Regions from separate parts of the Lysinibacillus sp. NPDC058147 genome, predicted to be linked through region 3. Evidence: riboswitches for the same ligand, from Rfam matches in the RefSeq annotation. Region 3 holds a riboswitch; each other region holds the start of a gene.
What was found. Region 3 has a riboswitch for thiamine pyrophosphate ahead of thiC (phosphomethylpyrimidine synthase ThiC). Riboswitches for the same ligand answer to the same signal wherever they lie in the genome.
Positions count from the first base shown of each region.

Region 1: it holds a riboswitch for thiamine pyrophosphate, as region 3 does, so the genes downstream of both, ACFVT8_RS06460 (ABC transporter substrate-binding protein) here and thiC (phosphomethylpyrimidine synthase ThiC) in region 3, are expected to answer to the same signal.
Region 2: it holds a riboswitch for thiamine pyrophosphate, as region 3 does, so the genes downstream of both, thiW (energy coupling factor transporter S component ThiW) here and thiC (phosphomethylpyrimidine synthase ThiC) in region 3, are expected to answer to the same signal.
Region 4: it holds a riboswitch for thiamine pyrophosphate, as region 3 does, so the genes downstream of both, thiM (hydroxyethylthiazole kinase) here and thiC (phosphomethylpyrimidine synthase ThiC) in region 3, are expected to answer to the same signal.

Region 1 is NZ_JBHVUJ010000002.1:215,502-223,092, forward strand. Features, by position in the region: gene parE (DNA topoisomerase IV subunit B) at 344-2,320, shown strand; gene parC (DNA topoisomerase IV subunit A) at 2,317-4,749, shown strand; TPP riboswitch at 4,963-5,072, shown strand; gene ACFVT8_RS06460 (ABC transporter substrate-binding protein) at 5,509-6,504, shown strand; gene ACFVT8_RS06465 (thiamine-binding protein) at 6,506-6,796, shown strand; gene ACFVT8_RS06470 (ABC transporter permease) at 6,796-7,557, shown strand; gene ACFVT8_RS06475 (ABC transporter ATP-binding protein) at 7,544-7,591, shown strand, end outside.
Region 2 is NZ_JBHVUJ010000003.1:503,595-511,185, forward strand. Features, by position in the region: gene ACFVT8_RS11935 (MFS transporter) at 58-1,254, shown strand; TPP riboswitch at 1,513-1,620, shown strand; gene thiW (energy coupling factor transporter S component ThiW) at 1,915-2,415, shown strand; gene ACFVT8_RS11945 (EVE domain-containing protein) at 2,487-2,933, opposite strand; gene ACFVT8_RS11950 (hypothetical protein) at 2,950-3,273, opposite strand; gene ACFVT8_RS11955 (MarR family winged helix-turn-helix transcriptional regulator) at 3,308-3,730, opposite strand; gene ACFVT8_RS11960 (VWA domain-containing protein) at 3,913-6,510, opposite strand; gene ACFVT8_RS11965 (vWA domain-containing protein) at 6,494-7,591, opposite strand, start outside.
Region 3 is NZ_JBHVUJ010000010.1:14,506-22,096, reverse strand. Features, by position in the region: gene ACFVT8_RS21335 (methyl-accepting chemotaxis protein) at 1-2,058, shown strand, start outside; gene ACFVT8_RS21330 (AEC family transporter) at 2,226-3,155, shown strand; TPP riboswitch at 3,611-3,725, shown strand; gene thiC (phosphomethylpyrimidine synthase ThiC) at 4,050-5,828, shown strand; gene ACFVT8_RS21320 (catalase) at 5,990-7,495, opposite strand.
Region 4 is NZ_JBHVUJ010000001.1:165,150-172,740, reverse strand. Features, by position in the region: gene sppA (signal peptide peptidase SppA) at 1-475, opposite strand, end outside; gene mbcS (acyl-CoA synthetase MbcS) at 913-2,502, opposite strand; TPP riboswitch at 2,741-2,839, shown strand; gene thiM (hydroxyethylthiazole kinase) at 2,927-3,682, shown strand; gene thiD (bifunctional hydroxymethylpyrimidine kinase/phosphomethylpyrimidine kinase) at 3,682-4,506, shown strand; gene thiE (thiamine phosphate synthase) at 4,496-5,128, shown strand; gene ACFVT8_RS00820 (alpha/beta-type small acid-soluble spore protein) at 5,357-5,569, opposite strand; gene thiI (tRNA uracil 4-sulfurtransferase ThiI) at 5,721-6,929, opposite strand; gene ACFVT8_RS00810 (cysteine desulfurase family protein) at 6,933-7,591, opposite strand, start outside.

The sequences.
Region 1 (7,591 bases), on a different contig from region 3:
TGTATATTTTTCAGAAAATATTCAAATGCTTTTGAATGTAAGTTCGAAGCCTTCAGCGATTAGTAACGTTTTGAAAAAGAGTATGACCAGAAGTTAGTCATTTGTTGTTTTATTTATGCAACTAAAGTTTACTACCCTGCGTCAAGGGAATAGAAGAGTACTTAATACATATTAAAGCAACTATTGCAAACTTTTCTTCCAGTAAAATAGATCAAAATGATGAAGCTGTGAGGAAATTTTAAAAATTTATTGGGCCTGACACTAGATATTGTTAGGAAATGCTATTATTATTAGGAAGAGAACATAAATAGAACATGCGTTTGTTTTTTGGAGGGGAATTTTTTTGGCGAATAAACAGTCACCAAGCGTCTATAATGATGACGCCATTCAAGTATTAGAAGGATTAGAAGCGGTACGAAAACGACCCGGCATGTATATCGGTTCTACAGATGGCCGTGGACTTCATCACCTTGTATATGAAATCGTAGATAATGCGGTGGATGAAGCACTGGCTGGCTTTGGTTCTCATATCATTGTCACTATTCATAAAGATCAAAGTATCAGCGTTCGAGACTTCGGCCGTGGAATGCCAACTGGTATGCATAAAATGGGGAAACCAACTCCCGAGATTATCTTTACGGTTTTACATGCTGGTGGTAAATTCGGACAGGGCGGCTATAAAACAAGTGGTGGCTTACACGGTGTAGGTTCTTCTGTTGTGAATGCTTTATCTACTTTTTTAGAAGTAACGATTCACCGTGACGGTAAAAAGTATCGTCAACGTTTTGAAAACGGTGGCCATCCTGTGACGACATTAGAAGAAATTGGACAAACAAAACAGACAGGAACGCTTGTTCACTTCCTGCCAGATGACACGATTTTCTCTGTTACAAAATACAATTATGATACGCTTGCAGAACGTTTACGTGAGTCAGCATTTTTATTAAAAGGCTTAAAAATTGAGTTAATCGATGAACGCGAGGAAGGCAAAGGTGATGTTTTCTTTTATGAGAACGGAATTGAAGCTTTCGTTGCGTATTTGAATGAGGAGAAAGATGTACTGCATCCAGTAAAGTATGTAGAAGGGATTCAAGACGAGATCGAAGTAGAATTCGCCTTCCAATACAACGATGGCTACTCAGAAACAATCCTTTCATTTGTAAACAATGTACGTACACGAGATGGTGGTACTCATGAAACTGGTGCCAAAGCAGCATTAACACGTGTGTTCAATGAATATGCACGAAAAATTGGTCTGTTAAAAGATAAAGATAAAAATCTTGAAGGGACAGACATTCGAGAAGGCTTAGCGGCGATTGTTTCTGTTCGCATACCAGAGCATTTACTACAATTCGAGGGTCAAACGAAAGGTAAGCTTGGTACGAGTGAGGCACGCTCGGCAGTGGATAGTGTTGTCTCGGAGCAAATTTTATATGTGCTTGAAGAAAATGCTGAATTGTCTGCATCTTTAGTGCGTAAAGCTATTCGTGCGCAGCAAGTACGTGAAGCGGCTCGTAAGGCACGTGAAGATGCACGAAACGGTAAAAAGAGCAAAAAAGGTAGTACGATCCTTTCTGGGAAATTAACACCTGCACAATCTCGAAATGCGGCGAAAAATGAACTGTATTTAGTCGAAGGTGATTCTGCAGGAGGCTCTGCAAAACAAGGACGAGACCGTACGTTCCAAGCGATTTTACCATTGCGTGGTAAAGTCATAAATACGGAAAAAGCAAAGCTTCAGGATATTATGAAAAACGAGGAAATTTCAACGATTATACATGCAATTGGTGCTGGTGTCGGTACAGATTTCTCTGTCGAGGATTCATCGTATGACAAAGTCGTTATTATGACCGATGCTGATACTGACGGAGCGCATATTCAAGTGTTGCTATTAACGTTTTTCTATCGTTATATGCGACCATTGATTGAAGCTGGAAAGGTATTTATCGCATTACCACCTCTTTATAAAGTATCAAAGGGTACTGGTAAAAAAGAAGTGATTGAATATGCTTGGACTGAAAATGATTTACAAAAGGCCATTAAAAAAGTTGGTAAGGGTTACATATTGCAGCGCTATAAAGGTCTTGGTGAGATGAATGCCGACCAGTTGTGGGATACGACCATGAACCCTGAAACGCGTACTTTAATCCGTGTTACGATTGAGGATGGTGCACGTGCTGAAAGACGTGTGACAACATTAATGGGCGATAAAGTAGAGCCACGCCGTAAATGGATCGAAGCCAATGTAGACTTCGGCATGGAGGATGATTCAAATATTTTAGAAAATGAATTCATCCAACAAGAGGAGGACCAAGCATGAGTAGTACGGAAAAGTTTCAAGATTTACCTTTAGAAGAAGTAATGGGTGACCGCTTTGGTCGCTATAGTAAATATATTATTCAAGACCGCGCGTTGCCTGATGCACGTGACGGTCTTAAGCCTGTACAACGACGTATTTTATATGCGATGTTTACAGAGGGCAATACGAACGATAAACCATTCCGTAAATCAGCAAAAACTGTCGGTAATGTTATCGGTAACTATCATCCACACGGTGACAGCTCAGTATATGAAGCAATGGTGCGTATGAGTCAGGATTGGAAGGCGCGTCATATGCTCATTGAAATGCATGGGAATAACGGATCTGTCGATGGTGACCCACCAGCAGCGATGCGTTATACAGAGGCAAGACTTTCTGCTATTGCAGCAGAGATGCTACGTGATATTGGCAAGAAAACCGTTGAATTTATACCAAACTTCGATGATCAGGATATGGAGCCAACGGTTTTACCGGCTCGTTTCCCGAACTTACTAGTCAACGGCTCAACGGGTATTTCGGCCGGCTATGCAACGGACATCCCTCCTCACGCACTCGATGAGGTGCTAGACGGTGTTCTTATGCGCTTAGATAATCCAAATACGACTGTTGATGAATTAATGACCGTTATAAAAGGGCCGGATTTCCCAACAGGTGGTATCATTCAAGGTGTCGATGGCATTAAAAAAGCATACGAAACAGGACGCGGTAAAATCATCGTACGTGCTCAAGCAGTCGTTGAGCCAATTAAAGGCGGCAAAGAGCAAATCGTTATTACGGAATTACCGTATGACGTCAATAAAGCAAATCTTGTGAAGAAAATTGATGAGCAACGTGTGGATAAACGACTTGAAGGAATTGCAGAAATTCGCGATGAATCGGATCGTACAGGCCTACGTGTTGTTATTGAACTGAAAAAAGAGGTTCCTGGACAAGGAATATTAAACTACTTGTTCAAAACAACTGATTTACAAGTAGCTTATAATTTTAATATGATTGCGATCCACAATCGTCGTCCGACAATGATGACATTGCCATTGTTACTGGATTCTTATATTGCCCATCAAAAAGAAGTCGTGACGAACCGCTCTATTTATGATTTGCAAAAGGCTAAAGATCGTTCGCATATTGTGGATGGCTTGATTAAGGCACTATCCATTTTAGATGAAGTCATTGCAACGATTCGTTCTTCTAATGATAAACGAGATGCGAAAACGAATTTACAAGTGAAGTTTGACTTTACAGAAGTGCAATCAGAGGCAATCGTTAGCTTGCAATTATACCGTTTAACAAATACTGATATTACGGAATTACGTGCTGAACAGGAAGAGTTAAATAAATTGATTGCTAAGCTTGAAGGTATTCTTAATAGTGAAGCAAAGCTTGTTCGTGTTATTAAACAAGAACTACTTGACATTAAAAAGCGCTTTGCAGAGCCACGTCGTTCAAAAATCGAACAAGAAATTGAAGAAATCAAAATTACGTTAGATGTCCTTGTGCCAAGTGAAGAGGTCGTAGTGACAGTCACAAAAGATGGCTATATTAAGCGTACATCTACACGTTCACATGCAGCTTCGAATGGTCAGGATTTTGCGATGAAGGATTCCGATTATTTGTTATATGAAGCAAACTTAAATACGCAGCATCATCTATTACTGTTCACAAATCGAGGCAATTATATTTATCAGCCTGTCCATGAACTACCTGATATTCGTTGGAAGGATCTTGGTCAGCATATTTCAAGTATTGTGCCTACCGGAGAAGATGAATCTATTATTGCTGTATATGGTTTTGAGACATTCGAACAGGCCAATACGTATATTTTAACGGCTACGAAAGATGGACAAATTAAACGTTCACCGGTTGCTGATTATGCTGTTACACGCTATTCGAAGCCAATCAAAACGATGAATGTCAAGTCAGGCGATGAAATGATTTTTGCAGGTTTTGTGACGGACGAGGCAGAATTAATGTTAACGACAGATACTGCCTATGCTATTCGTTTCCCAATGGAGGAATTACCAGTAACGGGTGTAAAAACAGGCGGTGTCAAAGGGATTACGCTGAAAGACGGAGAAGCATTAGTCGGCGTTAATGTTTTACCGCCAAAAGACACCGCATATGTAGCGATTGTGACGCATCGCGGTGCAGTGAAGAAAATGAATGTAGCCGAGGTAGAGATGACGAGTCGTGCAAAACGCGGCTTAAAAGTGTTAACGGAATTAAAAGCGAACCCACATCGTATCGTGGCTGTAGTCAAGGTAACTGATGAAGAACAGCTAATGATTGAAACGGAAAAAGGTGTGCAAGAGATCCTAGATGTACAAGCGTTAACTCGAGCAGATCGCCATTCTAATGGCTCCTTTAAAGTAGATATAGCTACAGACGGTGCCATTTCACATGTCTTCGCTGTTAAAAAAGAAGAGAAATAACATTATTAGCCCATGCTCCTTTGAGAGCTGGGCTTTTTTAAAATCAAGAGAAGGGGTAAGTGACAATAAAGTTATTTATTTTTAGGCTCTAAATGATAATGTTAATATTTAGGGATGTTGATGTAATTTTTATGGTAATTCGGCGCTATCGATAAACAGGCCCTTGTCATTTCCGGCTAGATATGGGTATAATAATCACGAAAAGTTCATATGGAAAGAATGTAGGGGGGCTGGTATTGCCAGCTGAGATTGTGTCCGATAGACGCTGACCCTTTGAACCTGATTTGGCTCGTACCAGCGTAGGGAACATCTATTCAAAAAGTAAAAGTTTTTGATATTGATTACAAACGTCTGGGAGGAATCCTAGGCGTTTTTTATGTTTTCAGACTTTTGTTGCATGCACAAAACTAGTATAAACAGGCCATGAATACGCTTTCTTCTGATCAATTATGCCTCGGCATAATTGCGTCCGGAATCGGCTTTGTGCTTGCACAAAGCACTCCTTTCCGATTCCGTGACAACCGCCGGAGGCTTTACCTTCTTTCAGCGGTTATATGTACAAACGATGGAAAGTAGCTTAAATCAGCATTTATATCATTACCTATAGAGGTGGTAGACTTCTGTACAATCTCTAAGCTTTTGGTACAAAAGACATTAGTAGCTAATGTTTCACTTTCGCTACTAAGACATTCGCTGAAAGAAGGTAAACACATTCATCATTCATGAACACTTTCACACTACTTACTTGGAGGATTCAGCATGAAAAAATGGTTATTAATCCTGATGGCTGCGCTTTTAACATTAGTGGGCTGTAGCGAAAAAGAGGCTAAAAAGGATGCAAAAGGATTAAAAAAAGTATCGGTCGTTCTTGATTGGACACCTAACACGAATCATACAGGATTATATGTAGCGAAAAAACTTGGCTACTTTAAGGAACAGGGCTTAGATGTTGATATTTTATTACCCGGCGAAGCGAGTGCAGATCAGCTTGTGGCGTCTGGCAAGGCTCAGTTTGGCGTAAGTTATCAGGAAGGGATTACACAGGCACGTGTGCAGGATGTACCTTTAGTATCGATTGCGGCGATTATTCAGCATAATACTTCTGGCTTTGCATCCATTGCATCAAAAGGCATCACATCACCAAAAGATTTTGAAGGCAAAACATATGGAGGCTGGGGTGCACCGCTTGAAAAGGCTGTACTACAATCACTTATGCAAACAGAAAATGCGGATATTAATAAGTTAGATATAATCAATGCTGGCGACATAGATTTCTTCACAATGATGAAAAAAGATATTGATTTTGCGTGGATTTATTATGCATGGACAGGTATCGAAGCAGAACTACGTGGCGAAAAACTGAACATGCTATATTTAACAGATTATAGTGATCAGTTAGATTATTACACACCAGTACTAGCTACAAACGAAAAAATGATTAAGAATGACCCAGAGACAGTAAAAGCATTTGTCGCTGCTGCAGCAAAGGGCTATGAATATGCGATAAAACATCCAAATGAAGCAGCTGATATTTTACTAGAAGCGGTACCTGATTTAGATAAAAAACTTGTGCATAAAAGTCAGGAATGGCTAGCGGATAAGTATCAAGACGACGCTGCACAATGGGGCGAGCAAAAGCTAGCTGTCTGGGAAAATTACGCGAAATGGATGGCAAACAACAAAGTTTTAGAGGGCGAATTTAACGCCAAACAAGCATTTACAAACGACTTTTTACCGAAAAAGGAGACAAAGTAGTATGGCAAACTCATTAATAAGTGTACAAATTATCCCGAAAACTGAAAAATATGAAGATGTGATCCCGTTTGTCGATGCAGCGATTGCTGTTATCGACGCATCAGGGGTGAAATATGAAGTTCATCCTTTAGAAACGACAATGGAGGGTGAGCTATCGACTTTGCTACAAATCATTGAAAAAATGAATGAGAAGATGATTGAGCTTGGCGCTATTAATGTCATTACACAAGTGAAAATTTTATATCAGCCATCCGGTATTACAATGGATACACTAACGGAGAAATACAAGTGATGAGGCAAGCTTTTAAACAAGGAAGGACGATAATTTTTATCGCCTTCCTCTTATTCATATGGGAACTAATTGTCCGCTTTGCAGACGTGCCACATTGGCTATTGCCCGCACCAAGTGCCATTTTGAAAGAAGGCTTTCAATCGTATGAGACGTTTGTGCCACATGTTTTAGCCACTGTGCAATTAGCACTTCTTGGTCTAGCCATCGGGATATTATGTGGGCTATTGGTTGCTGTGCTATTGCATCGTTTTACGTTTGTAAGGGAGCTATTTTATCCTATTCTTATCATGTCCCAAAATGTTCCTGTGCTCGTCCTAGCACCGTTATTAATCATTTGGTTTGGCTTTGGTTTATTGCCAAAGCTCATTATTATTTGTCTTGTGTGTTTTTTCCCCATCGTTGTTTCGGCAATGGATGGTTTCCGTCAAACTTCACCTGAGCTGAAGCATTATTTTGAGATGATAGGCGCAACGAAAGCACAAACATTTTGGAAGCTTGAATGGCCCTATGCGTACCCGGCAATTTTTTCAGGCATTAAAATTGCGGCAACTTATAGCGTAATGGGGGCTGTCATTGCTGAATGGCTCGGTGCGAAAAATGGGATTGGTGTCTATATGACATTGGCACAATCTTCATTTCGGACGGATCGTGTGTTTGTAGCGATTTTTGCCATCATTTTTTTAAGTTTACTATTATTTAGTGCTATTCAATTTTTGGAAAAACTTGTTGTAAAGGGGAGAGGACACTATGCTAAGCATTGAAAACATTGATAAATCCTTTGATTCTCTTCCGGTT
Region 2 (7,591 bases), on a different contig from region 3:
AAACGTACAAGCCTTGTGGTAGACTGTAGTATATTTGAATAAAGAAAGGGGTATTCGATGACCCTGCAGAAGTCTAACAAGGCGGCTTTGTATATTTTAATGTTTAATATGTTTATCGCAATGGGGAGTATCGGAATTATTATTCCTGTCATGCCTGATTATTTAAAACTATTTGGTGCTGCAGGACAAGTACTTGGTATGTTGATTGCAACGTTCGCCTTTGCACAATTCGTATTTTCTCCTATCGCTGGGAATCTATCGGATCAATACGGTCGAAAAAATCTCATTATTTTCGGTCTTATCGTAACAGGACTTGCACAAATTGGTTTCGGGCTTTCTACAGATGTGTGGATGCTCTTCTTGGCACGCTTTTTAGGTGGTCTTGGTTCTGCATTTGTAGCTCCTCCTATAATGGCTTTTGTGGCTGACGTCACAACGTATGAGGAACGAGGAAAAGGTATGGGTATGCTAGGGGCAGCAATGTCCTTTGGTTTTATGATTGGACCAGGTATCGGTGGATTCCTCTCAAAAGTTAGTTTGCATTTTCCATTTTATACTGCTGGATGTGCAGCTATCTTAGCGGCTATTCTATCGTTCTTTTTATTACCTGCTACAAAACCGAACACTGCGAAAAAAGCGCAGAAGCAGGATAATCTTGCAAAGCAGATGGCACGTTCAGTCCGTATGCCTTATTTTGTCATGCTAATTATCATGCTTGTATTCTCTTTCGGGATTGCTAACTTCCAAACAACATTATCATTATTTGTTACAGAAAAGTTTAATTACACCCCTACTGATATCGCCATTATATTAGTTATGGGTGGCGCTTTTGGTGTTGTTGTACAGATGTTTGTTATTACACCACTGTTTAATCGCTTCGGCGAAATGAAAGTAGTGTTAGTCAATTTATTTATTGCAGCCGTTTCGATTTTCTTAATATTATTCGCATCTGGCTTTGCACTTATTTTAATTGTAGCGACAATCTTCTCTACAGCTACGACATTGATTCGCCCAGCTGTCAACACACTGATATCAAAGCTTGCTGAAAATGAGCAAGGCTATGCAGCTGGTCTAAATAATGCGTATATGAGTCTTGGTAATATGATTGGTCCAGCTTTAGCAGGTGTATTATTCGATTGGAATATGAACAGTCCTTATATTTTCGGGTCTATTATTTTAATGGCTTGCTTCTTCCTTGCCCTTATTTGGACAATGAAAAAAGCACCACATCTTATGCATCCTGATACAAATTAGTCTGAAAAGTTATTGACTAATTTTAGTAGTATGCTACATTATTTATGAGAAAAACAACAAATCAATTTCGCCTTGGCGTAATTGCGTCCGGATTTTGAATTGTGCCCGCACAATTCATTCCTTTCAAAATCCGTGACATCCGCCGGAGGCTTTACTTATTTCAGCGGATGTATGGATACCTGCTGAAAAGCAACTTAAAACCAGCATTCATCTCACCACCTATAAAGGTGGAAGACTACTGCTGAAAGAAGTTAATTTAATTACCACTAGGGGAGTCTTTAAAAGGCTGAGACGTATATGGTCATATACAGACCCTTTGAACCTGATCTAGTTCACACTAGCGGAGGGAAGTGGCGACACTTGCTTTTTGTTATGTAAATGCAGGGCCGCTTCCTATTGTTTTTAGGAAGCGGCTTTTTTTACGCTTTAGCGGCGGAACTCCCCCAGTTTAGCGGCGATTCTCTCACTTTTGGCGGCGGAACTCCCCAGTTTAGCGGCGGTTCTCTCACTTTTAGCGGCGGAACTCCCCAGTTTAGCGGCGGTTCTCTCACTTTTAGCGGCGGAACTCCCCAGTTTAGCGGCGATTCTCTTACTTTAAGCGGTGGAACCCTAGTCTACCAGCGATAACTATTAAATTCACATTTCAAAGGAGTGGAAATTATGTCAATTCGAAAATTAACAATCATGGCCTTGTTAGTAGCAATTGCCGTAGCAGGTTCTACCTTCGTTTCAATACCAACGGGAATTGCGCGTGCCTACCCTGTCCAGCATGCCATTAATGTTATCGGTGCTATCATTCTTGGACCAGTGCCTACTGTTATGATCGCCTTTGTCACAGCCATTATTCGTATTTTAACAGGCACAGGCTCATTATTAGCTATACCTGGCAGTGTTATTGGTGCTTTATGTGCAGCTCTTGCCTATAAATATAGCGGCAAAATGTGGTTAGCAGGTGTCGGTGAAATGTTTGGTACAGGTATCATTGCCTCACTTATTGCAGTACCTTACGCACATTTATTAATGGGGACATCTGTTGCTGCTTTATTTTTCATGCCAGCCTTCTTAACCTCAAGTACTATTGGTGCTATCTTAGGCATTGTTGTTGCCAGCAATTTGCGTAAAACAGCATTTGTAACTAACCTTAGCGCTATGCTTAAATAGCTTGATTTACAGCATTTGAAAAACGTTACTTTCATTAATTAAGAAAGTAACGTTTTTTGTTCCAACCTAATTCACCCATACTTCAATGGTAATCCCATTTCATGAGCAATTAATAAAAAGTCTTTTTTGCTTATTTCAAAATGACCGAATCTGAATTTATAGCCATATTTCGATTTGTCTTCTACAAATTCTAAGTAATCTAAGATCTTTTTTATTGGCACAGCTTTTGCATCTTTATAAAAGTCTATATCTCTTCGAAAAGGAATAAAATTTTCTGCCATTTGGAACTCGTATATTTGCTCGTCTTTTACTCTTCCAATTGCAGTAAATGCTCGTACAGGATCATTACCATCTAGACTTTTTTTAGGAGAATAATAAATAATCCAATCTCCTTTTGTCATTCGTTTCAAAGGTCTTTCTTTGCCGTGGCATAGCTGGCTGAATCCTCCCTCAACCCCTTTTTGCACATGATTGAGAGATGCCACGCCTATCCAATATTTTGTGTCTCTTTCAGTCATAGGAAGAGCTCTCCTTTTATTTAGGGAACATCGTAAACAATTTTATTTTTCCATTTTCAAGAATCAATTTTTCTTCTAAAATCACTGGTTTTGGCAAACCATCCCAAGTAGTCGAAATGATAGCAACACATTCTATTTCATCGCCTTCAATATTTTGGATAGTTAACTTAAATCCTTTCGGCATCGGTGACATGTAAAAGTTTTGTAGTTCTTTTCTTCCTTTAAAAATTTCACCTTTAAAATTTTTTAATTCTCCATGATCCGCATACATGTCAGATAAATCCTGACCCTCTTCTTGCGCTCTTTTCAAATACTCCTTCATAACCTCTACTGCTTTCATCTGTCATCACTCTCTTTCTTTTTTATTAATAACCCTATTTACGATTTTCATATACTTTTGTCAAAATGCTTTTCAATTGCTCTTTTTCTTCCAATGAAAGTACATTTAAAACTTCATTTTCAGAAATCGAAAGGGTCTTCAATAATTCTTCTGCCAAATTATTCCCCTGTTCCGTAAGGCATATTAAATTCTCTCTTCTATTCTCTGGATTTTTCTCCCTATAAACATAATTTCTTTCTTCCAGACCATCGATAAAAAAGCGGACACTATTTTTATCTAACTTTAAAATCTGCCCTATTTGAATTTGACTTAGTTTTTTTTCTTTTACAGCAATCATGATCCCGACTTCTCTGGATTTCATTTGAAATTTTTCGCTAATATACTTCTCGAGATTTTCCTCTAAAGCCTCTGCTAATTTAAAACTTAGAAAACCAAAAGAATTCATTATATTGGTCATGTCCAATCCTCCAAAATTTATAGTACTAAATAGTGATAGTAATATTTTATTACTATTATCTATTATTGCATGTATTTATATTCTTTACAACCCGAATTTTACTTTTCATGAAAAATTCCCCAACTCAGTTGTTAAAATGACAAAAAACGATGGCACATCTTTATGCACCATCGTTTTATCTGTTAAGATCGTTTTTTCATGCCCTTTAATAGCTGGGCAACATTTGTGTCCTCTGCCTGTATTGGTTTATCCTCGACAAGCTGCTCTTTTTTCTTCGGCCTAGTTAAGAAGCTCCAACCAAAGCGTCTAATGGTAATATCAATGAAGAATAGTAACATCCCCGCTAATAAAAGCCATGTTGCAATATTTTGACGTTCCGCACCTTTTTTAGTAAATTCACGAAACACTTCGCTCGGTTCTTTCAACACGGAGCCGCCTGTTTGCTTTGTTAGCTCTTTGACTAACTTATCATTCACTAGTCGTAATTCATACTCTGCACTATAAGGTACACTTAAGCCTGCCTGGTAAATGGCCTGTTGTTCATCGGCAATGCGGAAGAAAATGAGTCCCGGTTCTGCTTGTACGACTGCCCGAACTTGTGATGCTGAAATTGTTTCAAGCTGTGTTTCAAGTTCTTCACCTGCTTCATTGACAGCGACAATATCTAAGAACGCCGCTTCATTCGTTGGGTCAGTAATGACAAATGAGCCGTCTGATTCTAGACGTACATCATAGGCAACATCGTTATAGCTTGGTAGCATTTTTGAAATTAGCGTTTGCCAAAACGTGCCCCAATTTTGCCATCTTGCCCAGTCTCCTGTCCATTTTCCTGTCGAATCAGACGTAAAGGCAAATGTTTTGCCAAGGCCATATTGCCACTCTGCTAGTACAGGATCTTCCTTCTCACTTTCTGCAATAACAGTAGCTCCCTGCTTTGCAGTTGTACCTATATAAGCATTCATTTTAGGTACACCATTTGTAAATAATGTATTCCACCCAACTGCATTAAATATAGTTGGATAGAATGGATTATCCTCAATATATGTGCGTGAAATCATGGCTGTTTCACGAGATAAAATAGAAGGGATTGTCTGCTCATCAACAACATCATAGAAACGCCCACTGCCCATCTCGCTAAGTGCTTCAAGTAAATTGGCATCTGCATCCTGACCAATTGCAACTGTTGATAGAGTAATGCCATTCTCTTTTCCTTGAGCAATTAAGTCTTCATAGTTACCGGGCTGAGACTGACCATCAGTTAATAGAATAATATGCTTTCGCTGTAGCTTTAAATCAGCTAAATTTTCATAAGCTTTAGCAAGTGAGCCATATATTTCGGTACCACCACCTGGCGTTACAGATAAAATCGTATCTACCGCTTCTTCCTTATTGCTAAGTGGTCCTGCCTCAATAATTTCCCAAGGTCGATCATCAAAGGCAATAAACCCAAGCGTATCTTCATCTCGTAGCATTTCAACTGAACGAGCAGCCGCCTCTTTTGCGAGCTCTAGCTTTGCTCCAGACATACTTCCAGAGCGGTCAAGGACGATAACTAACCCTAATGATGGTAATTGTTCCTTACCTTTAATCTCCATTTCAACAGGTAGTAAAGTTTCGATTGGTGTTTTAAAATAGCCACCTAAGCCAAAACTATTTTCGCCACCTACCATTGTAAAACCGACACCGAAATTTTTCACTGCTTGCTCAATGACATTCATTTTTGCCTCGCCTACTAGATGCCCAGGCACATTATCAAAAATGATGGCATTGTATTGTAAATAACTAGAAAGTTCATTTGGGAGACTGTTAGCATTTACAACATCATAGGCAATTGATTGTTTGCCAAGCGCTGCTGCAATTGGTGAAGCCGTATCATAGCCATTAACAATTAGTAAATGTGGTTCACTTTGCACCATCGTGACGCTTGTTAATTTATTATTTTCAAAAATTGCATCCTGTTCAACCTGCACGAGTGCCTCATATTTTACAAGTCCTTCAGTCGTTGCTGAATGTTTATATGTAAAAATATTTGACCCTTCTGCAAGATCCACTGCTTCACGATGAATAAGCTTATCGTTTTCGTATAATAATAGCTCACCTCGTTCTGCTACAGTCGCATTTATTTCAGCAACTAACTGCTGCTGCTCACCTACATAAGCAACTTGTGGTGTGACAAAGCTTTTCATGGATACATCCTTAGCTACAGGTTGGTTAAATGGCACTACATCAATACTAATATTTGACCCTTTAAACTTCGAAACAAATTCTAAGGCATCTCCTTTTGTTTCATTGCCATCCGTTAAGAGCACAAGCCGTGTTGCTTTTTTCGGATCTACAATACCTGAAGCGAGCTGTAGACTCTGTTCAATATTTGTTTGATCTGTTGCTTTTATAGTTGTAAACTTCGGTACTTCCTTTAAAGTCTTCGATAAAATGGCTTCCGTTTGTAATGTCGATGAAAAAGAATAAATCCCTGCAAGCTGTTCATCTTTTTTCGATTGTAAACTTTCCGCTATAAAATTGGCCATCTTATCATCTGTCCCATTCATTGAAGCAGAACGGTCAACTAAAAATAATACTTGTTCTTCCTTTACGGGCAATAAAATATAGGGCCCTGCAAGTGCAAAAACTAAACAGCATATGGCCACAATACGAATACCTAGTACGACAATATGACTTTTTTTAAGTCGATGACGCTCACGCCAATAAGTCCATACAAAATATATAAACAATGGAAGTAACAGCAACAATGCTAACGGCATATCAATTCGTAAATCCACGACGACGTTGCACCTCCCACTCTAAAACAAGTAATACTAAGATCATAAGGATAAGCCAAGGTACGAACGATGTTTTCGATACTTCTTCCTTACCGTTGTCCGGAAGCTCTCCAAGCGTATAACTTGTCCCTTTTTCAATTACACGCTCTTGTGCTTGAAGCTGTACGATAAAGCGCTTTTCTTCATCTTTTGAGCGAGCTGTATAAATTCCTGGCTTCATTGGAGCTGTTAGGAGGCCATTCGTAATGGACGATAAAAACTCATCTTCCTGCGAATATATACTCCAATCACCCTGAGTTAAAGCAACTGCGCGTTGCTCATTTGGTGTAAAAATACCAAGTGAACCGATTGATTCTGAAAGCTCCTGCTCAGCACTCCATAAAAATAATGGGAATGAAGGATGTAGCGGCCAATCTGTATCTTCAATATCAGCTAATACAACAATATCCCCTTTAGGTGAACGCTGAATAAACGGTTGGTCTCCAACTGATGCAATCGTTTTATAGTCGTCGAATCCAGGATAAACAGCACTGACGTAAATATCTTTTAGCTCACTAAATGCAAACAATGCATCGCTTGTTGTACTGATTTCTCCAATAGTTTCAATCTTCTTAACGTCATCTCGTCCAAATAAAACAATTGGCTTGTCCATCTTTTCGAGTAGTGCCGTCTGATTTGTCACAACAGTGGCATCCAAATTGTCAGCCACTTGTGAAGATGGAACAATTTTCACACTACTATTAATCGTTTGCATACCTTTTTGAATGAGTTGATGCATACTTTGATCGACAATTACTTTTGAAGTAGCTGTTTGTAGCAATACCGTTTGTGAATTATCAACAGTGTAATCGTCCTTGGCATCTATCTTGGCAGTCATAGCATCTTCTAACGGTAGGTCTTTAAATGTTTTCGTTACGGCTTCATTTTGGGGTAATGCAACACTTTCCGTAACGATCTCCTTACCCTTAACATTTTCTATAGAAAGTTTTACATTTTGCTCTTTGTCCGTATCATTTTGTAACTGTACAAGTGCCATAGCAGATCGTCCATCTGTAGTAGCAGCAAAACGTGTAATTGCGAT
Region 3 (7,591 bases):
ATAGGTTTATTTTTAGTGTTATTTATTACATATACGGTTATTGTAGGTGTTATTTTAAAGAATCAAAGTGTTGATGATGCAGAAAGTGCAACATTGAAAACTGCTGAATATTCGGCAGCAAAAATGAGTGAACGCTTTAATAAAGTAAACACGACTTTACTGACGACGAAACGTATAGTCGAGGATATGGAGAAAAAAGGTAAACTTTCTGCAGAAGACATAATAAAAATGATGGAAACTAACTTAACTAATAATGAAGATTTACTTGGTGTAGGAGCTGTTTTCGAACAAAACTCCACAAATATAGAGCCAACAATAAATGCTACTTTAGTAGATTCAAAAAAACGCTTTATACCTTATTTAAATAAGGATGGAAATGGAATAACAACGACTTCTCTTGAAAGCATCGACGACAAGAGTATTTCCGAGTGGTATTGGATACCGAAAGAAGAAGGAAGATCCGTCCTAACGGAACCGTACGAATATACTATCAACGGCAAAACAGTACAAATGACAACGATTGCTGTTCCGTTAGTCGATGCTTCGGGATCGTTTTTTGGCACATTGACGGCTGATATAGCTATTGACTATTTAAAGGGATTGACAGAGTCCGTAAAGCCAGATGGTGGCTACGCAGCTATTATTACTAATAATGGAGTTTTAACTGCAAATAGCTTTGGTGAGTCATTAAAGGGATTAAATATGCAGGATAATTTGGACTGGACAAGTATTAAACAAACAATGGATAGTGGCGAGCTAAAAAGTATGTATTTGGATTCCGAAGAGCTTAAAGAAAATTCATTTAACGTTTTTGCTCCGATGAATTTAGATGGGATTGATGAAACATGGACTGTACAATTAGTGCTACCAAAATCCAAAATATTAGAAACCTATAATCATGTGCTTACTTTTACCATCATAGCGTCAATTATTATAATTGTTTTAATGGCTGTTGCTAGTGCACTGTTTATCTATAAATTACTGAAACCATTAAAGTTTTTACGTACTTCTATTGAAACGGCTGCAAGTGGAGATTTAACTCAAAAAGTGGATGAGAAATATATTAAGCCTGATGAGATTGGTGCTGTTGCATTGGCTTATAATAATATGTTAGATCAAACGAATAGCGCCATTCAAACCGTGCTGAATGCTACGACATTACTCAATCAATCATCAAATTATGTTCATGAGGCGTTTAATGAAGCAGTTGCTTCAAGTCAAGAGGTCTCGGTAGCTATTAATGAAATTGCGCAGGGAGCATCAAAGCAATCTGAGGATACAGAAGAAACCAATTATCGAATGATTGATTTATCCGATCAAATTGATGCTATTACAACACTTTCGAATGAAATGGATGAGCTATCGAATAAAACGAAAATAACTACAGACGAAGGAATGAAAGAAGTCGAAAGTTTACGTGAACGTAACTTAGAAACGAATGCAATGAATGGACGTATTCAGCAACAAATGGAGTCATTGGCTTCTAATATTGCCAATATCAATCAGATTATAGCGTCTATTCAGGGTATTACTGAGCAAACAAATTTATTAGCGTTAAATGCAAGCATAGAAGCTGCACGTGCTGGCGAACATGGTAAAGGTTTTGCAGTTGTCGCTGAAGAGGTACGAAAGCTAGCAGAGCAATCCAAAAATGAAACAGATATTATTAAGCAAACAGTAGATAGCATTCTTGAAAATTCTCAGCAAACGGTAGCTGTCATTGCCTCAAACGCGGGCTTAATACACGCTCAAAATCAGTCAGTACAAAGCACTGAGGTTGCGTTTAAAGACAATAGTGAGCTTTCTAGTTCTATTGCAACATCAATTAGTGAGTTAATGGCTAAACTTTCTCATATGTTAGAGCATAAAAATCAAGCGATTATGGCAATCCAAAGTATTTCTGCTATTTCTGAGGAAACTGCTGCATCTGCAGAACAGGTAAGTGCATCTGCTATTGACCAACAAGCGGAACTACAAAAGGTTGCAGAGTCCATCAATAATATGAACGAAATTTCAAAAGAATTACAAGAGGTCGTTAATCGATTTAAGCTTGTTTAACTTCTACCAGAGAAAGACTGCTTCGATATATGAGGTAGTCTTTTTTGTATATTTATGGTAAAGATAATTGGGCTGAAAATATCTCGTAAAGGGCTATGAGTTAACGGTGAGGTACATTGACCAAGTATAAAAACAGCACTACTATAGGAGAGGAAAGGGGACACGCTCTGATGTATCTCGGTATGATTTTTTTTAAAATTGTAGCTCCAATTTTAGTGCTTCTAGTACTCGGCGCAGTTTTACAAAAGAAATTTCGCTTTAATTTAAAGGCGTTATCTCAACTTATTACATATTGCTTTATGCCAGCGGCTGTTTTTGTGAATATATATGAAACGAGTATAGAGCTGACTGTACTTGGAGAAGTTGCGTTATTTATTTTACTCTTTATCGGAAGCCAAATGGTGCTTAGTCACTTTCTAGCAAAGGGACTCGGCTTAGTAAAAACTGAGGCAGCAGTTTTTAAAAATAGTGTTGTCCTAATTAATTCGGGTAACTATGGTATTCCGGTTGCACAAATGATTTTCGTGACCCAGCCGATTGGAGTAGCAATTCAGGTTATTCTCGTAATATTTCAAAATATGACGACCTATACTTACGGCTTGTACAATTTAATTTCTTCAGCAAAATCGGGCATGTCTATTGTGAAAGACTTCCTCAAAATGCCTATTATTCATGCACTTATTATTGGTGTAGCAATGAACTATTTTAATATCGCTATTCCGCAGTTTGTAAGAATTCCGATAGACCATGTGGCAGATGGCTTTATCGCTGTAGCATTAATAACTTTAGGGGCACAACTATCACAGCTTGAAATTAAATCCATGTTCAATAAGATGGTATTCATTAGCTGTTTTACACGACTAGTCATAGGACCAGCCGTAGCATTGCTGATCATTTATGTGCTTGGCCTTGACGGTGTCGTAGCACAGTCACTTTTTATAGCTAGTTCGTTCCCGACATCACGAAATAGTTCTAGTCTAGCATTAGAATATGACGTAGAATCGGCAACAGCTGCACAAACAGTATTATTTTCAACGATTGTGAGCTGCATTACAGTGACGATTGTGATTTATGTAGCAGAACTGTTGTTTACCTAACAGTTTGGTGCTATTCAGAATAAAAGATAGGGTGGAAAGCTTTTCAGAGGTTGGTAGCTTTTCTTCTGATTAAAAGCTAGGGATTTATATTTCTTAAAACAAGATATAAGTTGATTGGGGTGGAGGCTGGGCGACTCCTCGGGGATCAGCAATAGAGGAACGAAGGCTAAAAGCATCACATCCTGTGATAACGCCTTCGTGACCAACATCGTGTTGGCCCGAGACCCTGGAGCGAGCATCGCGAGTGAAGCGGCTCATCGGACGACCCCAGGAAGCTCTGCTCTGCGCGAAAGCGAAGCGTCAGCGGCAAATGTTTTCTGTAGCGAAAGCAAAGCGACAGCTACAAAGCGTCCAGCCGGAACGGAAATCAACCACACGTTATGAGGTAAGTTAAAAATAATAAAATGTAGCTTCCATCTCTTAGCAATATCTGCTAAACTAGCATCAAACTTAATAGCATTAACTAGGGGAGTCTGATGAGTCAGGCTGAGAGGGAAACGCATAGAGGTTTCTTGACCCTTTGGACCTGATCTGGCTCATACCAGCGTGGGAAAGTTAACCTTTATTGCACTCTTTGTTATTTGCAATAACTAAACCTTTACATTCTTAGCCGGATCCAAAAAATTTTTTGGATTCGGTTTTTTGTCTTCATTCAGCAGAAGACTCCTATCTTTGCAGGTGATGAGATGTATGCGGTTAAGCTTCCTAACTAGTAGGTGCCCAAACGCCTGCTGAATGAAGACAAGCCTCCGGCGGATGTCACGGATTTTAAAAGGAATGAATTGTGCGGGCACAATTCAAAATCCGAACGCAATTACGCCAAGGCGAAATTGATTTTTGTTGGGTGAGCTAGATTCGGTCCTTGTATAAAAGTAAAAGGGAGCGAAGTAGTTTATGACAACAGTTAGCGACAAGAATATTACGATTATGTCAAGTTTTGAAGGAAGTAAAAAAGTTTACGTAGAAGGATCTCGACCAGATATTTTAGTGCCAATGCGTGAAATTGCTCTAAGTCCAACGACAGGAAGCTTTGGTGAAGAGGAAAATGCACCAGTACGTGTTTATGATACGAGTGGCCCGTACACTGATCCTGCATATAAGGTGGATATTACGAAAGGATTGCCAGTTTTATGTAGTGAATGGATCAAAGAACGAGGTGATGTTGAAGAGTACGAAGGTCGTACTATCAAGCCAGAAGATAATGGATTCCGCAAAGCTGATGATCCGCGAATGAATGAAAATGTTTTTCCGGATTTATCTAGAAAGCCTTTGCGTGCGAAGAAAGGTAAAAATGTAACACAGCTTCACTATGCACGAAAGGGAATTATTACTCCAGAAATGGAATTTGTAGCAATACGCGAAAATATGGACCCGGAATTTGTGCGCTCAGAGATCGCGGCAGGACGTGCTATTTTGCCATCTAATATTAATCACCCTGAGGCTGAGCCGATGATTATTGGACGTAACTTCCACGTGAAAATTAACGCTAATATTGGAAATTCAGCGGTATCATCCTCTATTGCAGAAGAGGTAGAAAAAATGACGTGGGCTACACGTTGGGGTGCTGATAACATTATGGATTTATCTACTGGTAAGCATATTCATACGACACGTGAATGGATTATCCGTAACGCTGCGGTGCCAGTGGGGACAGTGCCGATTTATCAAGCGCTAGAAAAAGTAAATGGTGTGGCAGAGGATTTAACGTGGGAGGTGTATCGTGATACATTAATTGAACAGGCTGAGCAAGGTGTTGATTACTTCACGATTCATGCAGGGGTATTGCTACGCTATGTACCATTAACGGCTAATCGTGTAACAGGCATAGTGTCTCGAGGAGGCTCAATTATGGCGCAGTGGTGTTTATATCACCATCAAGAGAGCTTCTTATATACTCATTTTGAAGAAATCTGCGAAATTATGAAAACCTATGATGTTGCCTTCTCTTTAGGTGATGGTTTACGTCCAGGTTCTATTGCAGATGCAAATGATGAGGCTCAGTTTGCGGAGCTAGAAACGCTAGGGGAGTTAACGCAAATCGCCTGGAAGCATGATGTACAGGTGATGGTGGAAGGACCAGGTCATGTACCAATGCATCTTATTAAAGAAAATATGGATAAGCAGTTAGAGGTGTGTAAGGAAGCGCCTTTCTATACTTTAGGGCCGCTAACAACAGATATCGCGCCTGGCTACGACCATATTACATCGGCCATCGGTGCTGCGATGATCGGTTGGTATGGTACAGCAATGCTATGTTATGTGACGCCTAAAGAGCATCTCGGTTTACCAAATCGTGAGGATGTTCGTGTAGGGGTTATTACGTATAAAATTGCTGCACACGCTGCAGATTTAGCGAAAGGGCATCCGGGAGCACAGCAGCGCGACGATGCACTATCTAAGGCACGCTTTGAATTCCGCTGGCGCGATCAATTCAACCTATCGCTTGATCCAGAGCGTGCAGTCGAATACCACGATGAAACGTTGCCTGCAGAAGGAGCGAAAACTGCGCACTTCTGTTCAATGTGTGGACCTAAGTTTTGTAGTATGAGAATCTCACAGGATATTCGTAATTATGCAAAAGATCAAGACTTAAATACGACTGAAGCAATCCACAAAGGTATGCAGGAGAAAGCCGAGGAATTTAAAAAGGCAGGCAGTCAACTTTATCGATAATTATTAGAGCGGGCTTGTGTTTATCAGACACAAGCCTTTTTGGTCATTAAGATAAAAAAACTCCATGTGAAGTTCCCTTCACATGGAGTAAAAAGTTGGATTCGGATATCAATAATAGTGGAAAATCAATTATGCCTCGGCATAATTGCGTCTAAAATAAGTTAGACGTTAGTTGGTTGTTTTACGTACGGGTTTGAAAGATCCATGCCTTCTAATGAAAGACCCATAGCTTTTGCTACACCTTCACCATATGCTGGATCAGCTAAATAGCAGTGCAGGATATGGCGACGTTTGATGAACTCTTCCACTGACGCCATATCATTCGCAGTATTTTCGAATAGGCGTTGTTGCTCTTCGGCAGTCATTAGGCGGAATAATTTACCTGGCTGCTCGAAGTAGTTGTTGTCGTCTTCACGGAAGTCGTGGATACCAGCATTACCGTCAATACGTAATTCAGGCTCTTTGTAGTCTAAATTATGCTCCCATTCACCATAGCTATTTGGTTCATAGCCTAAAGTTGAACCAAGATTGCCATCGAAACGCATAGCACCGTCACGGTGGAACGTACGGAATGGACATTTTGGTGCGTTTACAGGAAGCATGTAGTGGTTCACACCTAAACGGTAGCGTTGTGCATCTGCATACGCAAAGATACGAGCTTGTAACATTTTGTCTGGCGAGAAGCTAATGCCAGGGATAATATTTGATGGTGCAAATGCAGCTTGTTCAACTTCCGCAAAGTAGTTGTCCGCGTTTTTATTTAACTCGAATTCACCCACAGGAATTAATGGGAAGTCTTTTTTATACCATACTTTCGTTAAATCAAATGGGTTATAGGGTAATTCGCGAGCTTGTTCCTCTGTCATTACTTGAATATACATTTTCCATTTTGGGAAATCGCTATTTTCAATTGCTTCATATAGATCGCGTTGTGAAGATTCACGGTCATTACTGATCACTTCAGCAGCCTCGGCACCAGTTAAGTTTTTAATGCCTTGCTCTGTAGTAAAGTGGAATTTAACCCATACGCGCTCATTTTCTTCATTAATAAAGCTATATGTGTGAGAACCGAAACCGTGCATATTGCGGTATCCAGCCGGAATACCACGATCAGACATAACGATTGTTACTTGGTGAAGTGCCTCTGGTAATGAAGTCCAGAAATCCCAGTTTGAATTAGCGTTTTTCATATTTGTACGTGGATCGCGTTTTACCACGTGGTTTAAATCTGTAAAGTGTAAAGGATCACGGAAGAAGAATACAGGTGTGTTGTTACCAACTAAATCCCAGTTACCCTCTTCTGTATAGAATTTAAGTGCAAAGCCACGAATATCGCGCTCAGCATCTGCTGCGCCACGCTCACCTGCAACTGTAGAGAAGCGTGCAAACATTTCAGTCTTTTTCCCAATCTCTGAGAAGATTTTTGCTTTTGTATATTTAGTAATATCATGCGTTACAGTGAAAGTACCGAATGCACCTGAACCTTTAGCGTGCATACGACGTTCAGGAATAACTTCACGGTTGAAGTTCGCTAATTTCTCAACTAGCCATACATCCTGAAGTAATAGAGGACCACGAGGACCTGCTGACATTGAATCGTGGTTGCTTACTACTGGAGCGCCACCTGCTGTTGTAAATCGACGGCTACGATCATTTTTGTTTGTCATATTAGTTTACCTCCTAAAGAAAAATTGTGAGTCAAACTCTTCATCAATAACTATAACAAACACAAACTAGAATTGCTAGTAAATTATAATAATTAT
Region 4 (7,591 bases), on a different contig from region 3:
TATCTGCAGGTGCTGAAATGTAATAACCACCTGAAGCTGCCATCGAATCCATAGATACATAGATTGGAATTTGTCGTTCTTCCTTAACTTCCATGAGTTTCTTATATATCTCAGCTGATTCCTTTACTCCGCCACCTGGTGAATTAACACTTAAGACGATACCTTCTACAGTATCATCATATAAAATATTATCTAATTGATCTAAGAAAAATTGATGATCATAAGAAACTGGTTGCCATAATGTACTTGAGCCAACATCTTGAATCGTACCATCAACCTTTAAGTATGCAATACGTTTATCCATATCGCCACCTTCTTTAACCTCTTCCATTACCGTTAAGTCATTTCCAGCCACCCAGCCATCAAAATTGCTGAAGAAATCCGATTTAAATATTGCAAAAATAGTGTTGATCCCTAAAGAGAATACTAATAATACACTAGCAATTATTAAAGCAGTCCACCTTTTAACATTCATGTCTTTCCGCCTCCTCATACGTTATACGATAGATATTCTAATTTGTTTCATACTTATTGCAATAATATGGCTTATCACCATAACATGGGTTGATTTCTGTTCCGACTAGACTCTCTGTGCAAAAGAGTTTTTTGTGCGAAAGCGCAGCGTTTTCACAGAATGTGATACTTTTAGCCTTCGTCTCCTCTACTTGGCACACTCCATGGTCTAAATCTATGACGTTAATCCCTAAGGAGTGTCAAGATTCCAATTAACTTATATACAAGTCACACGTTTTAACAAATATAATTCCCAACTTTCGGCAGTTAGCCAATACTTTGCAAAAGCTTTAACCTATTTAACCTATTCAACCTATACTACATTATCTAATAATAAAAAAAAATCAAAGTTCATAAACAAAGCAGGAACTTTGATTTTCGACATTATTTCCTAGGAAATTAATGATGAATAATAGAATAGGCTTTTTCTTGTTCTCGTAATTCGACACGACGAATTTTGCCTGATGCAGTCTTCGGTAGCTCAGTAACAAACTCAATTGCACGAGGATATTTATAAGGGGCTGTTAATGTTTTTACATGGCTTTGTAGTTTTTTAATAAGCGCTTCATCTCCAACTTCTCCATCAGATAGTACAACAAATGCCTTTACTACATTTCCACGAACTGCATCTGGACTTGCGACAACGGCAGTTTCTTTTACTGCCGGATGTTTCAATAACGCATCTTCTACCTCAAATGGGCCAATCGTATAGCCAGACGATATAATGACATCATCCCCACGTCCTTCAAACCAAAAATAGCCATCTTCATCTTTATATGCACGATCTCCGGTAATGTACCATTCACCTCTAAATTGTAAATTTGTACGCTCCGGATCGTTTAAATATTTTTTAAATAATGCGGGTGTTTCACAGTGTACAGCAATATCTCCAACTTCTCCGATTGCAACAGGATTTCCAAGATCATTGATAATTTCAACAGTATTACCTGGAGTAGGTGTTCCCATTGAGCCCATTTTAGCTTCCATCCCAACCATTGTACCAACAAGTAATGTATTCTCTGTTTGTCCATAACCATCTCGTACTTGTAAGTTAAAGGCATCGGAAAATATTTTTATCACTTCACTATTTAAAGGTTCACCCGCTGACACAGCCTGACGTATTGTACTTAAATTGAAATCTCGTAAATTTTCAAGGCTCGCCATAAATCGATATTCGGTTGGCGTGCAGCACAGAATATTAATATTGAATTTTTCAAGCAGTGCAAGGTATGTTGCCGCATCGAAGTGACCTTTGTAAACAAATGCTGTTGCACCACTTCCTAGAGTAGCAAGGAACGGACTCCAAATCCATTTTTGCCAACCAGGAGCCGCTGTAGCCCAAACCATATCACCTTCTTGGACACCTAACCAGTTTGGTGCAGTAGTTCGTAAGTGCGCGTAGCCCCAGCCATGTGTATGTACCGCTGCCTTCGGATTGCCTGTTGTACCACTCGTATATGCTAAAAATGCAATGTCTGTACTCTTAGTTGGTGTAGAACTAATATAGGTTGTTGGTTGGTTTTCCATTTTTTCAAGCAATGCTTGCCAAGATCCATGTGCATGACCAATGACAAATTGCTGTATTTCTTGTAAATTCCCCACATTATCGAACTGCTCAATATAAGGCTCAAATGCAATAACACCTTTTGCATTGGCATGATTGATTCGATATTCAATATCCTTCGTTCTCAGCATTTCTGAGCTAGGTATAATGGTTAAACCTGCCTTTAAGGCAGCAATATAGACGATATACGCTTCAACTGATCTCGGCACCATGACTAAAATAACATCACCTTTTTTTAAACCTTGAGATGTAAATACATGTGCTGCCTGATTCGCCTTTTCAAGTAAAGCTGTATATGTTATATATTGAATTTCTTCATTTTCGTTATAAACTACTAATGCATTTTTCGTAGAATCCTGTGCATATTTTTCAATTTCCTCAGAAATGTTATACCATTCTGGTGCGATTAAATCTTCTCTTTTCATGGCAAGTGCCCCCTTTTGTTACGCTCATTATAAAACTCAATTTTTATCATTTTCAATGGAATTCGCTCTAATTCATTAAAGTCGTGACAACTATCATGCTCTGCTATATGGCATCAGTCACGTATTGCTTCTATCAATTTCATCTTGGTGTAATGGGTACTGTCGCTTCGCTTTCGCACAGATAAAAACTCCCTATTGAACACGAACGAATAATATGGTACATTTTGGACAACTAAAAGCATGATTGCAGGGGGACTCATTTAGAGTTGAGAAGGTAAAACCTGACCCTTTGAACCTGTTAGTTAATACTGACGTAGGGAGCAATATACATCTATTTACTGATGAAAGGCTCTTTTGCGTGTTTTTTTACACGAAAAAGAGCCTTTTTTGCACGCTTACGTCCATCCAACAAGGAGGACTAAAAATGGTATTTCATACTATCCGTAAACAAAATCCACTTATTCATTGCATTACTAATTATGTTGTGGCTAATTTTCAAGCAAATGGCTTATTAGCAATAGGCGCTTCTCCAGTTATGGCTGATGACAGTCATGAAGTTGAAGAAATGGTCGCAATTGCCTCAGGATTATTGATCAATATCGGTACCCTTAATGAACGAATGAAAGAATCAATGTTACTTGCTGGAAAAAAAGCAAATACTCTTGGCATTCCCGTTGTTTTAGATCCCGTTGCTGCAGGTGCAACGACTTACCGGAAACAAACGGTACAACAATTACTCGAGGAAATAAATTTTGCGGCAATTCGTTGTAATACCGGAGAGCTTGCAGCTATAGCCGATATAGAATGGCAACAAAAAGGTGTAGATAGTGGTAGTGGTTCCATTTCTTTAGAAGTTGAGGCACAAAAAGTAGCTCAACTCTACGATTGTATTGTTATTGTGACCGGTGAAAAGGATTTTATTACTGATGGTGAACACCAGCAATGGGTTACAGGTGGAAATTCCCAAATGACAGAAGTTACTGGAACAGGTTGCTTATTGAGTGCAATTTGTTGTGCATCCTACGTCGCAGGAAATAAACCATTTGATCAATTGGTAGAAACGTTATCACTTTATAAAAAAGTGGCAGAGCAAGCCGCTTCTTCTACTCCATACATTGGCGATTTTCAAATTGCAGTATTGAATGAACTACATCGTATTTCCAAGGATGGTGAACAATGATGAATATTGTAATGACAATTGCTGGTTCTGATAGTGGTGGCGGTGCAGGAATACAGGCTGATTTAAAAACATTTCAGGAATTAAAAGTGTTTGGAACGTCTGTTATTACAGCTTTAACTGCTCAGAATACACTTGGTGTATCGGATGTATTTCCAATTGAAGTTAGTTTTGTTGAGAAACAACTTCAAGCGCTAGTCGAGGATTTTTCAATAAGCGCCGTTAAAACCGGAATGCTGTTTTCCTCTGAAATAATCCAATCAATTGCACAAATTTTAGCTGAAATAAATATTCCGCTTATTGTCGATCCTGTCATGATAGCAAAAGGTGGAGAAAGTTTATTACAGCAAGAAGCAATTGAGGCTTTACGCAGTTGTTTGCTACCTTTAGCAACAGTCATAACACCGAACATTCCTGAGGCAGAAACCCTTTCTGGAAGGACCATCAATTCTTTAGCTGATATTAAAGAAGCAGCTCAAGTCTTATTACAAATGGGCGTTCAATGCGTCATTATTAAAGGAGGTCATTTAGAGGATAAATGTTATGCTACTGATTATGTATTTTTCCAAGATGGTCGGTCATTTTCCATGCAGTCCACTCGTATTGCAACAAAAAATACGCATGGTACAGGCTGTACTTTTTCGGCTGCATTAACTGCTTTTCTTGGTCGTGGACTACCTTTAGAAAAAGCGATTGAGGAAGCTAAAAAATTTATTCAATTAGCAATAACTCATGATTTATCTATTGGTAATGGCCATGGTCCTACAAATCATTTTGCTTATCAAAACTTGAAGGATTCCTGCGAGGTGATTATTCATGAAACGTAAAGATCTACAGCTATATTTTATAATGGGTACAGGTAATGTTTTCAAACAAGATCCATTAAACGTTTTAGAGAAAGCTCTACAATCTGGAATTACTATGTTTCAATATCGTGAAAAAGGATCGAATACACTAACTGGGCAAGCCTATGAAGATTTTGCTCGGAAATGTCAAAAGCTCTGTCGGCAGTATAATGTTCCGTTTATTGTCAACGATGATGTTGAGTTAGCAATAAAACTTAGAGCTGATGGTGTTCATATTGGACAAAAGGATTCTCCTGTGTCGATGGTACGTAAAAAAATTGGCCCTATGATTTTAGGTGTTTCTGTTCATTCACATACTGAATTACAAACTGCTCTACAGTATGGTGCTGATTATGTAGGAATTGGTCCGATTTTTTCAACCACTTCTAAAAGTGACGCCAATCCACCTAGTGGAACTGATTTTTTACAGCAAGTTCGGATTCAATATCCGGAGCTCCCAATCGTTGCAATCGGAGGCATAAACTGTTCGAATGCTCCTACGGTATTTAAAGCAGGTGCGGATGGAATAGCAGTTATTTCTGCAATTTGCCAAAGTGAGGATATTTCAAATACAGTCTCTACATTTAAATCATTTGTAGGATAAAGTGAAACTTTAATCAGTGGAGGTCTTTCACCAATGGGTTTTTACAGGCAGTTAACCCCACGTATTTCTTTGCTCTCGTTGAACTGAAATGGGATAGCCTGACGCTTCTCTATTCATACAGATAAATTACTCCCGTTAATACGGGATAAAAAAATAAAAATTTAAACAAACTAAAACCAGTGCCTTTTACGGTCACTGGTTTTAATTTTATAATTGCTTATTAAGCAATTATTGGTTGTTTGGCATGCCTTTTAATTGAGATTCTGCCATTTGTACAAGACGTTTAGTGATTTCACCGCCAACGGAACCGTTAGCACGAGCTGAAGCGTCAGCTCCTAATTGAACACCAAATTCTTGTGCAATTTCGTATTTCATTTGATCAAGCGCTTGTTGTACGCCAGGTACTGCAAGCTGGTTTGAACTGCGATTTGTGTTTGCCATGTGTCTCACCTCCTTGTGAATATAGAATGTGCGTTATTAGATTTTTAATACAAAAATTTTATCGGTAAATTGTACCTGCAAAGGAAATGAACAAAAAAACCGACTCAAGATTTTTGAGTCGGCTCGTTAGCTTAAGAAATCGCAGTTTCTTCTATAAAAGATCTGCAAATTTATCGGCTTCTTGCTCTTTTTTCGGGAAAATATAGACTTCACGGTTTTTCACTGCTCGTTCAATTAGTTCATCAAAATCCGAGAAGCTTTCGTAATGCTCAACCTTTTCAAGCTTTGGCTTTGTTTTTGGACTTGCTGGAGTAAAAATTGTACAGCAGTCTTCAAATGGTTGGATAGACGTTTCGTATGTGCCTATTTTCTCTGCAATATCGATAATTTCTAATTTATCTGATGAGATTAATGGACGTAAAATTGGTGTGTTCGTTACGGCATTAATAGCTGTTAGGCTTTCAAGAGTTTGACTCGCTACTTGTCCAAGACTTTCACCTGTAACAATTGCTAATGCACCGATTTCTTCACGTACTTTGTCAGCAACTTTTAACATCATACGACGAGTTGTTGTCATCGAAACATTAGAAGGTACTTTTTCTTTAATAAGAACTTGGATTTCAGTGAAAGGAATAACATGTAAACGTATACTAGCGCCAAATTTCGTTAATTCATTAGCAAGCACCTTTACTTTTTCCAATGAATTTTGGCTTGTATAAGGTGGACTAAAGAAGTGGATCGCTTCTAAGCGCACTCCACGTTTCATCATTAAATAACCAGCAACAGGACTATCTATACCACCAGAAAGCATTAATAAAGATTTACCATTCGAACCTACAGGCATTCCACCTGCACCAGGAATAACTTGTGCCATCATATATGTTGCGTCATGACGCACTTCTACACGAAGTTCGATATCAGGCTGTTTCACCTTTACTGATAAATTTTGATATTGTGGTAAAACATAACCACCAATTTCGCGTTGAATAGCATGTGATTCTAACGGAAATGTTTTATCAGTGCGTTTTACTTCTACTTTAAAAGTAAGCTGCTCATTTTTAAATGTATCCATAATTGTGATGGCAAGTTTTTTCATGGCCTCCATGTCTTTTTCACATGCTGCCACAGGACTAAATGATTGGATACCAAAAATTTTAGGTAATCCTTTTAATAGTACGTCCATTTGTGTTTCATTTTGAATGGCGATAAACATACGATCGCGCTCTGTACGAATGTGTAAATGTCCTAAATCCGCAAACGCATGACGAATGTTCTCTCGTAGACGACGAATAAAATCCATCTTGTTGCGACCTTTTGTAGAAAGCTCTCCATATCGAATTAAAATTTCTTTCCAAATCATGATTTAAAATTCTCCTTTAAGTTCCATCAATACTTCATCTAATACTTGTTTAAACTTTACTATATCTTCATTTGTTACATGCGCGCCAAAACTTAAACGAATAACACCCTTTTTAAAGTGCTCATCAATATTTAGAGCTTCAACAACATGGCTTGTTTTTGTCTGTTTCGATGAACAAGCACTCGATGTCGATACAATTACATTGCGTTTTTGCAATGCATTAATAATGACTTCACCTTTTAAGTCGCGAATACTAAAAGATAAAATATGTGCCGCACCTTGTGGGGTTGATAAAATATGCACTGCATCTCCATATCCACGTAATTGCGTGCATATTTCTTCATTCCATTGACGATATTTTTTTGCACGATCATTCATCGTTTCTACTGCCATTCGGGCTGCTTTGGATAAGGCTACTGCTTGCGGTACAGCTACTGTTCCACTACGCAAACCAAACTCCTGCCCTCCGCCAAGTGCATACGGTTGCCATTTCATTTTTTTACGAAATGCTAATACACCTGAACCTTTAAAGCCATGAATTTTATGACCAGAAATTGAAATACAGTCTGGTCCCTCGTCATCGTTAAATGATATCGGTAACTTTCCAAAGCTTTGTACAGCATCCACATGAAAAGCTGCGCGACTTGATTCATGAATAATTT